Regions from separate parts of the Geomicrobium sp. JCM 19055 genome, predicted to be linked through region 1. Evidence: a T-box and tRNA genes for the amino acid it is inferred to sense, from the RefSeq annotation. Region 1 holds a T-box; the other holds one or more tRNA genes.
The links. A T-box is a leader RNA that pairs with one kind of tRNA and senses whether it is charged. The one in region 1 lies ahead of metG (methionine--tRNA ligase), so its partner is inferred to be a tRNA-Met.

Region 1 (7,019 bases):
CCATTCGAATCAAGACAAACAAGATACGGTCCCACCTGGTGAAGGCTATGATAATTTAGCAAGACTGTATCACGAAGGCTTTCACATTTGTAACTTGCACTACGGTAGCTTGCGTACAGATGGAGATTGCTTGTTTTGTCTTTCATTTTTCCAGGCAAAATAATCGTTGTTTGCTTAGAAGCCCGTCACCAAGGTGTCGGGTTTTTTCTTTGGTGAACGCAGGTTGAAGGTGAAGGCTTTTGTTATTGCATGATGAAGAACGGATCGATTATATTTTTAGAAACCGATTAAAGATCATACAAAGTCGGGAACGCTTGGCTTTTTCAATTGATTCTATTCTTTTGGGGCAGTTTGTGTCGGTTAAGAAAACGAGAGGAACAATGGTCGATTTGTGTTCAGGAAATGGCGTAATCCCTCTCGTCATGTCAGAGCGGAGTACAGTGCCGATTACAGGAATTGAAATCCAACCCGATGTTGTAGAAATGGCTAAGAAAAGCATGAGGCTGAACAATCGCAAAGATCAAATTCAAATGCATTGTGGGGATCTTAAAGAAGCTCCTGAAGCATTCGGTCGTGCAAGCTTTGATGTTGTCACATGCAATCCTCCTTATTATCACTCGTCTCTTACAAATCAGAACGAGCGGTTAACGTTAGCGAGGCATGAAACTGAACTCACGATTTATGACATTGCTCAAGTAGCCTCAGCGCTATTAAAGGACAAAGGCAAAGCGGCGTTTGTTTTTCGTCCTGAGCGAATTCATGATTTATTTGAAGCGTGTACGCGTGCGAATTTGGAACCGAAACGATTTCAGTTTGTTCATCCAAAGGCCGGTGTACAAGCGAATATCGTACTGCTTGAAGCGAGTAAAGGCGGCAAACGAGGATTAACTGTACAAGAGCCGATTTTCGTATACGGTGAGGATGGGAAACATACCGACGCCTTTCAAAGATCTTACAACGGACAACAGGTCACGTATGAGCGCAGGGTCAATGAAAAAGAGCAGACCGATCATTACGTGTATATGATTCAATGTGTGGACAATACGCTTTACACTGGATATGCGCGAAACGTGTGGGAGAGACTGCGGTTACATGAAAGTGGGAAAGGTGCAAAGTATACTAGAGGACGAGGGCCGTTTACACTTGTCCATATGGAAGGCTTTGAAACCAAGCGTGAAGCGTTACAAGAGGAATGGCGATTAAAGCAGCTTTCTCGCGTAGAAAAGCTCCAATACATTAAAGAGAGGAGGCGGGGCGTGTATGCAAACGGGCACATTATACCTGGTTCCTACACCGATTGGCAATCTTGAGGATATGACGTACCGCGCAGTAAGAACGCTACAAGAAGTCGACCTTATTTGTGCAGAAGATACCCGTCAGACTGTGAAGCTACTCAATCATTTTGAAATTACGACGAGAATGATTAGTTTACATGAGCATAACGAACGAGCTCGTTCAGAGCAGTTGTTGGCTGACTTATATGATGGAAAGAACCTGGCACTCGTAAGTGATGCAGGAACCCCACTCGTGTCTGATCCTGGGGAGTGGTTCGTTCAAAAGTGTATTGAAGAAGGAATTACCGTTATCCCATTGCCAGGTGCAAACGCAGCAGTAACGACGTGGATTGCCTCAGGGTTTGAAGGGGGACGGTTTTACTTTCACGGGTTTTTACCTCGTAAGAAAAAAAGAAATCGAAGAAGTACAACAGTCGCTGGAAGCTATTACTGTTCCAATGATTTTTTTATGAATCACCTCATCGAATGAAACAAACGCTTGAGCGGTTGCAAGTTGTGTGGGGAGATCGTCGAATTGTCATTGGGCGTGAAGTGACGAAACGGTATGAGTCGTTTTACCGTGGAACCATCACTGAATTAATCGATCTTGACCATGAATGGCGTGGAGAACTTTGTTTTATCGTTGAAGGCGGCACGGGTAAAGGTCAAGAAGAGGCTTGGTGGCAAACGTACACGGTACAAGAGCATATTCAGTATTATGAAGAGCAAGGGGACGACCATAAGAAAGCACTCAAGCAGTGTGCTAAAGATCGTGGTCTTAGCCGTAACGAGATTTATAAAGCATTTCATGAACTTCAGCAATAAGAAAAGGGCTACCTGTCACTTTGACAAGGTAGCCCTAGTTATTGGAATAAGTATATAGAAGGTATTAAACCGTTGTAGCCTTTTGGTTCGATTGTGATAAATAACCTTGAAGAGATTCGACGACTTCTTTAGCGCCTTCTGGGCTAAGAATAATTTTACCATCTGCAATGGAGATGTTATCGTCGGACACCTCGCCAGTGACTTGGCAAGTCATATTCGGTTTGTATTTCTTTAAAATGATTCGGTCGTGGTCTACATAGATCTCTAGTGCATCTTTCTCTGCAATATCTAAAGTCCTTCTTAGTTCTATGGGGATAACTACCCGACCAAGCTCGTCAACCTTTCTTACGATTCCAGTTGATTTCATTGCTTAGAATCTCCTCCTTGAGTGTACTGTATATTCGTGTCATTTTTTTGACACATTTTATCTCTATGTGTGCAATCATACCAGTATAGTAAAATCAAGTCAATATAATAATCTTAAAATTCAAATGAAGGAAACGGGCGTCATATCAGGTTTTTTTCGTGTTTTCACTACTGGATATGCTCTTCGACATAGGGTTTATCATTGACTTTTCACTACTTATAAATTATAATTATTAATTAAGTTTGTCTGTATAATCATGTAAACTGATGAATGGATAAGTAAACGATCACGTATGTTCAGAGAGCCGGGTTGCTGGGAGCCGGTCGTAAACGAGTCGTTGAATATGGTCCTGGAGGTTTAATTTTCGAGTGCAATGATTGTGCATAAGGGAATTACGTGTGTCAGCGTTAATGACAAGTTGCTAACGATTAATGTTAGCGCTGTTGAGCTTCTTAGAAGTAGGTGTAGGAACGAGTATGTTCTGGCGATGCTACGGATAAGAAGGAAGCAGGGTGGTACCACGTGAGTAATCCTCTCGTCCCTTCGATTAAGGGCGAGGGGTTTTTTTTATTAGAGATTGGAAGGAGCAGATTGTTTTGAAACCTACGTTCTATGTAACAACACCCATTTATTATCCAAGTGGAAAGCTCCATATTGGACATGCTTACACGACGGTTGCAGCGGATACACTTGCTCGTTACAAACGCTTGAAAGGTTATGACGTCATGTTCTTAACAGGGACAGATGAGCATGGTCAGAAGATTGAGCGTAAAGCAGAAGAAAACGGTGTAACGCCAATTCAATTTGTTGATGATATTGTCGCTGGAATTAAGAAGCTTTGGGATGACTTGGACATTTCGTATGACGATTTTATTCGTACGACAGAAGAGCGTCATAAGCGTTCTGTACAAGAAGTTGTAGAGCAACTTAAAGATCAAGGAGACATTTATCTAAGTGAATACGAAGGTTGGTATTCCGTACCAGACGAAACGTATTACACAGAATTGCAGCTCGTGGATCCAATTAAAGAGAACGGCAAGATTGTCGGAGGAAAAAGCCCTGACAGCGGTCACCCTGTTGAGCTTGTGAAAGAGAAGTCATACTTCTTCAAAATGAGTCGTTACGCGGACCGTTTACTTGCTTTTTATGAAGAAAATCCAGATTTTATTCAACCAGAAGCTCGTAAAAACGAGATGATTAATAACTTTATTAAACCAGGACTTGAAGACTTAGCGATTTCACGTACCGCTTTTTCTTGGGGAGTTCCAATTAAGAGTGACCCTGAGCATGTTGTGTACGTATGGATTGATGCGCTCATGAACTACATTACAGCACTCGGTTACGGCACTGATGAAAATGAAAAGTATAACAAGTATTGGCCAGCAGACGTTCATATTGTAGGTAAAGAGATTGTTCGTTTTCATACGATTTATTGGCCGATCATGTTGATGGCTTTGGACTTGCCATTACCGAAGAAAGTATTTAGTCATGGACATTTGTTAATGAAAAACGAGAAGATGTCGAAGTCTAAAGGCAATGTCATCTATCCAGAAGCACTCATTGAGCGTTACGGTCTTGATGCGGTTCGTTATTATTTGCTTCGTGAAGTGCCATTTGGCGCGGATGGTGTATTTACACCAGAAGCCTTTGTTGAACGAATTAATTATGACCTCGCAAACGACTTAGGGAATTTATTAAATCGTACAGTGGCTATGATTAATAAATACTTTGACGGTGAAATCCCAGCGTACATTAAAGACGGGACGAGCTTCGATTCAAGTCTCTTAGACGTGGCAGAAGCGACCGTTGAAAAAGTCGGTTCCCATATTGAGTCAATGGAATTTTCGGTTTCACTTACGGCCATTTGGCAATTTGTAAGCCGTACGAACAAGTATATCGATGAGACGCAACCATGGATGCTTGCAAAAGAAGGTCAAACAGAGGAATTGCAAGCTGCGATGTATCATCTTGCTGAGTCACTCCGCTACATTTCGGTGATGTTGCAACCGTTCTTTACGAAAACTCCAGCGGCAATTGCTGAACAGATCGGTTTCGTGGACGATGAAGAACTAAAAACGTGGGAGTCGATTCAACAATTTGGTCAGCTTAAAGGCGGTTCAAAGGTCATTGAAAAAGGAACACCTATCTTCCCTCGTTTAGAAATTGAAAAAGAAGTTGAGTCCATTAGTGCGCTTATGGCTCCTCCAAAAGCAGATGATGACGAGCAGGAAGAAGATGCGAATTTGATTACGATTGATGACTTCAAGGCAGTTGAGCTACGCGTTGCAGAAGTCGTTCAAGCCGAGCCCGTGAAGAAGGCAGATCGACTGTTGAAATTGCAACTGGATCTCGGGGACGAAAAACGTCAAGTTGTATCTGGTATTGCAAAAGATTATTCAATTGAAGAAATCACAGGCAAAAAGATTATTTGTGTAACGAACTTAACGCCAGTAAAACTGCGAGGCGAGCAATCAGAAGGAATGATCCTTGCTGGTAAAGCAGAGGGTACGTTAAAAGTCGTAACCGTTGATGGTGATCTTCCAAATGGTACGCTAATTTCTTAAACAAAAACGGTCAAGTTCCATACTAACGTATGGGACTTGACTCATTTTACGATATAGAAGGAGTACAAAATGGTTGAACTATTTGATACACATGTACACTTGAATGTTGAACAGTTTGATGAGGATCTTGAAGAAGTCATTGAACGCGCCAAGGAAGCCGGAGTTAAGTGGATGAATGTTGTCGGGTTTGATCGTGAGACGATTACAAAGGCAATGGATTTAATTGAACGTTACGAATTCATGTATGCAACGATTGGCTGGCATCCAGTGGATAGTGTTGATATGAAACGAGAAGACTTGGAATGGATTGAATCACTTGCAACTCATGAAAAGGTTGTCGCAATTGGTGAAACAGGCCTTGATTACCATTGGGATAAATCCCCAGCTGACGTTCAAAAACGTGTGTTTAAAGACCAAATTGATCTTCATAAACGAGTGAATTTGCCACTCGTTATTCATGGTCGTGATGCTCAAGAAGACATTGCAACATTGTTAGAAGAGGAAGCGTCGGTGAAGCGGGGGGCATTATGCATTGCTTTAGTGGTGATGTTGCAACTGCAGAACGATGCTTAGCTCAAGGGATGCACATTTCATTCGGTGGACCTGTTACGTTTAAAAATGCGAAGTTGCCAAAGGAAGTAGCAAAGATCGTTCCTCTAGATCGATTACTGATTGAAACGGATTGTCCATTCTTGTCTCCACACCCGTACCGTGGAAAGCGAAATGAACCTGCGCGTGTACGTATTATTGCGGAGCAATTAGCGGAGTTGAAAGGGCTAACTCTTGAGGAATTAAGTGAAATAACGACAGAGAATGCGAAGCGGTTATTTAGGATCTCATCATGAAGATTAAAGAATGCATTGTCGTTGAAGGTCGAGATGATACGGTAGCCATTAAGCGCGCAGTTGATGCGGAAACGATTGAAACCATTGGTTCATCAGTTCCTAAGTATGTGATTGAACAAATCAAATTGGCAGACGAACGACGAGGAATTATTGTCTTAACAGATCCTGACTATCCAGGAGAGCGTATTCGTAGAATTGTTACAGAAGCAGTACCCTCTGCTAAACATGCGTTTATACCGAAGCATTTAGCGATTTCTGCGAACAAGAAGAGTGTAGGTGTTGAACATGCTTCTCCGGAAGTCATTCGTGAAGCGTTGCAAAATGTGAGAGATGGTAGCGTCTTAGACGAGTATGATCCGGTTTTGCTTGAAGACATCCATGCAGTCGGTTTAATGGCAGGAACGGAAGCACGTAAAAGGCGTGAGCTGATCGGAAATGAACTCCGTATTGGTTATGCGAACGGTAAGCAGTTTTTAAAACGGATGCACAAGTTCAGAATCTCCAAGCGTGAATTTTATGATGCTGTGAAGAAAGTTGGTCTTAAATGATGAAAGACATTGCAACGCCCTCAAGAACGAGGGAGATTGTTGAACAGTTTGATTTAAAAGCAAAAAAAAGCCTCGGTCAAAACTTTATGACTGACGTTAATATTTTGCATAAGTTCGTTGATGCGACGGGAATGACCTCTGAGGATGGAGTCATTGAAGTCGGTCCTGGTATTGGTGCGTTAACTGAGCAATTAGCAAAACGTGCTAAGAAAGTCATCGCATATGAAATTGATCAACGCTTATTGCCTGTGTTAGATGAAACGTTGAAGCAATATGACAATGTGGAGATTCGCCATGAAGACTTTTTAAAAGCCAATTTAGATCAAGTGTTTAGCGAAGATTTCCAGTCAGTAGAACACGTTTATGCAGCTGGGAACTTGCCTTATTATGTGACAACGCCAATTCTCATGCGCTTTCTAGAAGAGCGCTTGCCGATTAAGACGTTAACGGTATTGATTCAAAAAGAAGTCGGTGATCGTCTAGCAGCAAAGCCTTCTACGAAAGCATATGGTTCCTTATCAATTGCAACACAATATTATGCAGAAACTGAAGTAATTAGCCACGTACCAGCCAATGTTTTCGTGCCAAAACCGAAT
Region 2 (7,019 bases), on a different contig from region 1:
CTGATTTTGCATTTTTGAATGCTTCGTCGGTCACGGGTCAAATCCCTCCTGGTGAAATTACAGATGAACAAATCGAAGCTCTTGACGGGTTTGGGAATGAAGTTGTCGTTGTTGAGACAACGGGTGAACGCATTGAGGAAGTGATTTTAGAGCAGTCGAATTATCATCAAGGCGTGGACCTGCAAGTATCTGGGTTATCTTATACGCTTATACCAGAAGAATCTGGTAGTGGATTTGAGAGTGTAGACATTGTTCTTCCTGATGGTTCAGAATTAGAAGAAGATGAAGCTTATGTGGTTGCTTACAATGATTTTATGCATAGCAATTCCTTCTATAATCTCGGTGAGCTCATTGAAGAAAAAGGACCGGTATGGCAAAAAGTCGTTGATTATGTAACGGAACAAAGCGGTCCAATTAATTATGAAGAAGGTTCAAGAATTACAATTGAAGGTCAAGACGTTGAACCAGATCCAACAGGAACATGGACGGTTGCAGAAGCTCTTCAGAACAATCAAGGTGAACGAGCGGTACGTGGATATATCATAGGGAGTATTCAAAACAATGAAGTCGTATTAGGTGAAGGCGAACATGCACCGTCTAATCTGTTACTAGCTGATGATCCAGATGAAACGGACAGAAGCAACATGTTACCAGTACAATTGGTTAATCAGACGCCAGTACGCAATGGATTGAACCTCGTTGATCATCCAGATCACCTGCAAAAAGAAGTTGTCATCACAGGTTCGCTTGAGCGTTACTTCGGAACGCCTGGTATGCGAGATGCGAATCACTTTGCCTGGGTTGAGGAAGACGCTGTCAGTTGTCAATACGACACATGGCAACAGTCGGACGTTTATACGAAAGGTGATCGAGTGACACACAATGATGTTGTCTACGAAGCAAAGTGGTGGACAGTAGGTGAGAACCCAGAGAACTCAAGTGAATGGGACGTCTGGCAAGTTGTGCTGATTGTCAACCAGATGAAGGCGATGGTACAAAGAATGGTCGCAGACGGTAACGTACACGGCAGGTGACCGCGTATGGTACGAAGGAGAGCTCTACGAAGCAAAATGGTGGACACGCGGAGAGAATCCAAGTCATTCTGGTGAGTGGGATGTTTGGAAAAAAAGTATCGTAATGAATAGAGAGAAGGCGCTCTAGTAATGTGGAGCGCCTTTTTTTAAATGGATTAGTCGTTTTTTTTATTCCACGTATCTAAAAGAAATTGAATCTATATCTATGATGCGTTATTGTGGTAAACTATTCAGAAAAAGGAGTGGGAACGATGAAGTATTTCGAATCCAAAGCGATCCACCAACAAGCAGGAAAGAAAAATGATCTACATAGTAAAACGACTCCAATCTATCAAACGTCAGCATTTTCATTTCAAGATTTAGATGACTTGGAGAGTTTCTTTACCGATGAAGAGCGTTATATGTACACGCGGTACGGAAATCCCAATACGGATCAATTAGCGAAAATGGTTGCTAGTTAGAAGAGGCACCAGAAGGCGTTGCAACGTCAAGCGGCATGTCTGCAATTTTAGCGGGCGTGTTGGCGGTCGTAAAACCTGGTGATCATATGCTGATCCCTGAAGATGTGTACGGTGGGACGTATGATTTGTTTCATCAATTCCTAACAGATTGGAACGTAACAGTTAACACAGCACCATTTAATGAGCCAGGCGCAATTGAAGCCGCCATTACGGACCAAACAACGTTGATTTATACAGAAACGGAAACAAACCCACTGCTACGAGTCGAAGATTTAAAAGAAGTGATTGCAGTTGCAAAGAACCATAACATTGCAGTGATGGTCGATAATACATTTGCGACGCCGTACTTCGTGCAACCGATGACACTGGGTGCAGATTTAGTTGTACATAGTGCTACGAAATATATTGGGGGTCATAGTGATGTGACCGTAGGCGTGCTCGTAGGAACGAGTCTATGGATGGAGAAAGCGAAGAAGCGGGTCATTCAACTCGGGATGAATGTGAGTCCGTTTGAGGCATGGCTCACGGTACGTGGTCTAAAAACTCTGGCTGTACGAATGAAGCAACAAAGCGAGAATGCAGCATCGGTAGCCGCATACCTTCGTGAGCAAGAAGGGGTTAAAGTTTATTATCCTATGAATTTGAGCGACAAAGGAAACGGTGCGATGGTAAGTTTCGATTTAGGGGCTGGCTATGATATCGAGACATTTTTTTAAAGAGTTGCAATGGATTAAAATCGTTCCAACATTAGCCGGAGTTGAAACAACGGTTTCCTATCCTTTAAAAACATCTCATCGAAGTATACCAAAACCTTTGCAAGAAAAACTAGGCATTACAGACGGCTTAGTCCGCATGTCTGTAGGGATTGAGCATTCCGAAGAGATTCGTGAAGCATTGCAAAGTGCATTATCTAAAGCAAAGAAATAAAAAAAGTTTTTAAAAACACTTGCGTTATGTAAAACCCCATGATATATTATTAAACGTGGCGCAGGGCAATACAGTCACACTGATCTGGTAACAATGGCAAAGAGGTCACACCCGTTCCCATGCCGAACACGGAAGTTAAGCTCTTTAGCGCTGATGGTAATTGGGGGGCAACCCCCTGTGAGAGTAGGACGTTGCCAGGTCATTCATAATATCGCGGGATAGAGCAGTCTGGTAGCTCGTCGGGCTCATAACCCGGAGGTCGGAGGTTCAAATCCTCCTCCCGCAACCAATTAACTTTCGACACTACGTCGTTTTTTTTTGCTTCTTAGCGAGGAAAGATTCTAGTATCCAATGGAAGTGTCATTCGACATCCAATCTTTAGTAAATTAAATAACTAACGACTCAGACAAACGGCAAATCGTTTGTTTTTTTATGCCTAAAAATACATCCATCTTCGTATTATGATAAAATAATGTTCGACATTGACAATAAGGAGATGCCCTAATGGACGAATTCGGGCTCATTAACAAAATACAACGATTAGAAAACGTGAACCACTCCTCAACAAAGGTTGGAATTGGTGATGATGCTGCAGTTTTCACCCCAACGAGTGGTAAAGACATCGTCACTTGTGTAGATACGCTCACAGAAGGTGTCCATTTCACTCGTGAGACGATGAAACCGAGTGATATCGGTTATAAGGCCCTTGCGGTGAATATTAGTGATATTGCTGCGATGGGAGCAATTCCCGTCTATTATCTCGTTACGATTGCAGTTCCTAAAGATTGGACCGATGATGAGATTTTAGCGATCTATGAAGGCATGCAACAGCTCGCTAGTAATGAAAACGTGCAGTTAATCGGTGGCGATAGTGTCACGTCAAAAGAAGGCTTGTACCTTTCTGTGACTGTGATTGGCGAAGTGGACTGTGGAAGAGCGCGGTTGCGAAGTCATGCTGAAGTTGGCGATGTTGTCTTTGTTACAGGAGACCTCGGTGGTTCTGCAGCAGGTCTGCATCAGCTACTAGAAGGTGAGAATGTAGAAGAACATTGGAAAGCCGCGCATCAGAAACCTGCAATGCACACGGCTTTGGCATATGAGATTTCCCGTTTACCGTGGAGAATTGCTCTTAACGATATTAGTGATGGTCTAGCAAGTGAAAGCTGGGAAATTGCAGAAAGTAGTCATGTTCAAATTGAATTGATTGAAGAGGAAATACCACTTTCTGCTGGTTTGGTCGAACATTTTGGTCAACAAAAAGCGATTGAGATGGCTCTTACCGGTGGGGAAGACTTTCAATTGCTAGGCACTGTCGCTCGTGACAATTGGCAGCCGCTTCAAACAATAGCAAAGGAAATAGGAGAGCGAGTAACGAAAATTGGAACGGTCATTCATAAAGGCGAAGGTGTCGTTATGACGTCACATGACCAAACCACACTCCTTTCCCGTGATGGCTACAAGCATGGATGAAAGTAGGGAGAACCATGGCGGAATACGTAATTCATACAAAACATGTAGAAGAAACGATGTACGTTGGTGAACAACTTGCAAAAGTAGCAATGCCTGGGGATGTATTTGCGTTAGACGGTGATCTAGGAGCGGGCAAAACCCATTTTAGCAAGGGCTTTGCCAAAGGTCTGCACGTTGAAGGAAATGTTAATTCACCAACGTTTACGATTATAAAGCACTATGAAGGACGCCTTCCGCTTTATCATATTGATGCATATCGCTTAGGTGACGGCGAAGGTGAAGAGATTGGTTTATTTGATGTGATTGACGGACAAGGGGTCTCACTCATTGAGTGGGCATCGATCATTGAAGATGAGCTACCAGACCATACCGTACGAATCTCGTTAACTAGAGTGAGTGATGAAGAGCGACAACTTCAGTTTAAAGGCGTAGACGAGCGATTTGAACAGGTTCTAAAGGAGTTCGGACAATGATATTAGCAATGGACACGTCCACATACGTATTAGGGGTGGCAGTTGGAGATGGTCAAACGGTTCGTGCGGAGTGGACGACGCATGAAAAGACCAATCATTCACTACGGTTAATGCCGGGCATTGACCTTGTGTTAAAAAGCGCTGGACTTAAGCCAAGGCAACTATCGACAATTGCAGTAACAACCGGGCCGGGATCTTATACAGGAGTTCGAATTGGCGTATCGACAGCGAAAGCAATGGCAAGTTCTCTTAACGTACCGCTCGTTGAAGTGTCTACACTTGAAACACTTGCTTCAAATGGCAAGTATCGCGAAGGTCTAGTTTGTTCTTTTATTGATGCAAGACGTGGGCAAGTGTATGCAGGGGTGTATGAAGTGAAAGATGAAGCATTGACTGTGTACAAAGAAGAGCGTCTACTTCTTTTGGAAGACTTGTTACAAGAGCTGAAAAAAAGAGGAACGCTCGGTGTTGTTTTTGAGTTTGGATGTAGATCTGCACCGCGAAACGCTTACACATGAACTTGGTGAGCATGCCATATTTGGTGCAACCGGTGATAATCGGACAAAGCCAAGTGAAGTGTTAAGGATTGCAAGTCAAAAGGAAGCAGCAACGAACGTAGATGCAGTGGTCCCAAGATATTTGCAACTGGCAGAAGCGGAGAAGAATATAAAGAAAGAGTCATCATCATGACAAATCCACAATCGTTGCCTCGAACTGTTCGTAAGATGCAATTGGATGATATTGCGAAAGTACTCGTTGTAGAGCGCGATGCTTTTACAATGCCTTGGTCAGAGCAAGCGTTTTTAAATGAACTCGGAAAAAATCCATTTGCAAATTACCAAGTCATCGAGACACACGGACAAATTGTTGGTTACGGTGGAATGTGGATTGTGATGTACGAAGCCCATATTACGAACTTCGCCATTCATTCGTCGTTTCGTGGGCATAGCTTTGGCAAGGAGCTGTTTCAAGCCATGTTAGATGAAGCAGTGAAGTACGGGGTTAAAAAAAGTCACGTTAGAAGTACGCGTTAGCAATCACCGTGCCCAAAAGCTGTATCAGCATTTTGGATTTGTCAAAACGGGGCTTGAAGTTGGCTATTACACAGATACGAATGAAGATGCATATGTGATGACTTTGGAGATGTAGAAAGGACGATGCGGAGTGGGCAACAATCCGACAATTCTAGCCATTGAAACGAGCTGTGATGAAACGGCAGCTGCTGTTGTACGTGGTGGAAAAGAAATTATAAGTAACCAAGTGGCATCTCAAATTGCCATTCACGAACAATTTGGTGGGGTCGTACCAGAAGTTGCATCAAGGCATCATGTTCAGAACATGACAACGATTGTTAAAAAGACTTTAGAAGAAGCAGAACTCACCTATGCTGATCTCGATGCAATTGCTGTAACAGAAGGACCAGGGCTTGTTGGCGCTTTACTCGTCGGTGTCAATACGGCAAAGGCACTCGCTTATGCCAACGACTTGCCTTTGTTACCTGTTCATCATATTGCTGGGCACATTCACGCGGCAAATCTTGTCCAAACGATTGAGTACCCTGCGATGGCACTCGTCGTTTCAGGCGGTCATACGTCCCTCATTTATATGGAGAACGAAGGTGACTATGAAATTATTGGTGAAACACGAGATGATGCGGTCGGTGAGGCGTATGATAAAGTCGCTCGTACAATTGGATTGCCATACCCTGGAGGGCCGCAAATTGATAAATTGGCGCAAGAGGGTGAGGAATCGATTGAATTTCCACGCTCTTGGCTTGAAGAAGATAGCTATGATTTCAGCTTTAGTGGGCTTAAATCATCGGTATTAAACTACGTTCATAACCGAACACAACGTGGAGAAGACATTAATAAAGCAGATATAGCCGCGAGTTTTCAACGCAGTGTTGTTGATGTCCTCGTTGAACGTGCAGCTCGAGCGGTAATGTCATACGATACGAAGCAACTGATTTTGACGGGTGGTGTTGCTGCCAATTCTGCAATTCGTGAAGCGATGGAAGTGAAGATGAAGAAGATTGGCGTACAGTTAATTGTACCACCACTATCACTTTGTACAGATAACGCAGCCATGATTGGTGCGGCTGCGCACGTAGAATGGAAAAAGAAAAATATCGCGGCACTCACGTTAAATGGTGTGCCGAACTTATCATTGCAAATGAGGTAAGTCTTAGGACTTGCCTCTTTTTGCCTATTGGAAAAGGTTTCTTCTTTTTATAAGATAAAAAAAAGTATGGCAAAGAAGAAGGGACTTTTGTAATGAGGAATTATGCAATAATTATGTCGATCCTTGTGTTGATGCTTCTGCCTTTACGGTCTATTCAGATGTGCAAGCAGTAGATCTACACGAAGAAGAGTTTGAAAAAGTTGTGCTTACATTAGAAGTACAAGAAGATGGGAAAGTCTATATTGAGCATGCATTTAAGTTAAATGGAGATCATGAACAGTTGATCTATAACGTTCATGCTCAGGTTCAACCGATTGACGTCCAAGCTTATGTAACTGAGCAGTATAAATCGTTTGCAGATGATGAGGCACCGCGAATTCAAGGTGAAGAAACGTCAGAAGGTTTTGTATTTGACTTAAGTGATCATCAAGGGACGTTTGTTGTGGAATCAGTATGGGATGATGTTTTGTATT

Region 2: it has a tRNA-Met gene. The T-box ahead of metG (methionine--tRNA ligase) is inferred to sense a tRNA for this amino acid. The anticodon was not compared.

What each region holds. Positions count from the first base shown of each region.
Region 1 is NZ_BAXL01000028.1:4,998-12,016, forward strand. It holds gene yabA (DNA replication initiation control protein YabA) at 1-163, shown strand, start outside; gene JCM19055_RS19790 (GIY-YIG nuclease family protein) at 240-1,310, shown strand; gene rsmI (16S rRNA (cytidine(1402)-2'-O)-methyltransferase) at 1,261-1,764, shown strand; gene JCM19055_RS32340 (hypothetical protein) at 1,761-2,099, shown strand; gene JCM19055_RS19800 (AbrB/MazE/SpoVT family DNA-binding domain-containing protein) at 2,164-2,466, opposite strand; T-box leader at 2,724-3,012, shown strand; gene metG (methionine--tRNA ligase) at 3,063-5,030, shown strand; partial or broken gene JCM19055_RS19810 (TatD family hydrolase) at 5,100-5,875, shown strand; gene rnmV (ribonuclease M5) at 5,872-6,423, shown strand; gene rsmA (16S rRNA (adenine(1518)-N(6)/adenine(1519)-N(6))-dimethyltransferase RsmA) at 6,423-7,019, shown strand, end outside.
Region 2 is NZ_BAXL01000026.1:12,605-19,623, forward strand. It holds gene JCM19055_RS30455 (DUF6359 domain-containing protein) at 1-1,034, shown strand, start outside; partial or broken gene JCM19055_RS25870 (hypothetical protein) at 1,057-1,161, shown strand; partial or broken gene JCM19055_RS19285 (PLP-dependent aspartate aminotransferase family protein) at 1,286-2,422, shown strand; rRNA gene rrf (5S ribosomal RNA) at 2,506-2,622, shown strand; tRNA gene JCM19055_RS19295 (tRNA-Met) at 2,635-2,711, shown strand; gene thiL (thiamine-phosphate kinase) at 2,927-3,892, shown strand; gene tsaE (tRNA (adenosine(37)-N6)-threonylcarbamoyltransferase complex ATPase subunit type 1 TsaE) at 3,907-4,365, shown strand; gene tsaB (tRNA (adenosine(37)-N6)-threonylcarbamoyltransferase complex dimerization subunit type 1 TsaB) at 4,362-4,883, shown strand; gene JCM19055_RS24720 (hypothetical protein) at 4,846-5,055, shown strand; gene JCM19055_RS19315 (GNAT family N-acetyltransferase) at 5,091-5,399, shown strand; partial or broken gene JCM19055_RS32255 (ribosomal-protein-alanine N-acetyltransferase RimI) at 5,398-5,514, shown strand; gene tsaD (tRNA (adenosine(37)-N6)-threonylcarbamoyltransferase complex transferase subunit TsaD) at 5,530-6,546, shown strand; gene JCM19055_RS19325 (hypothetical protein) at 6,707-7,019, shown strand, end outside.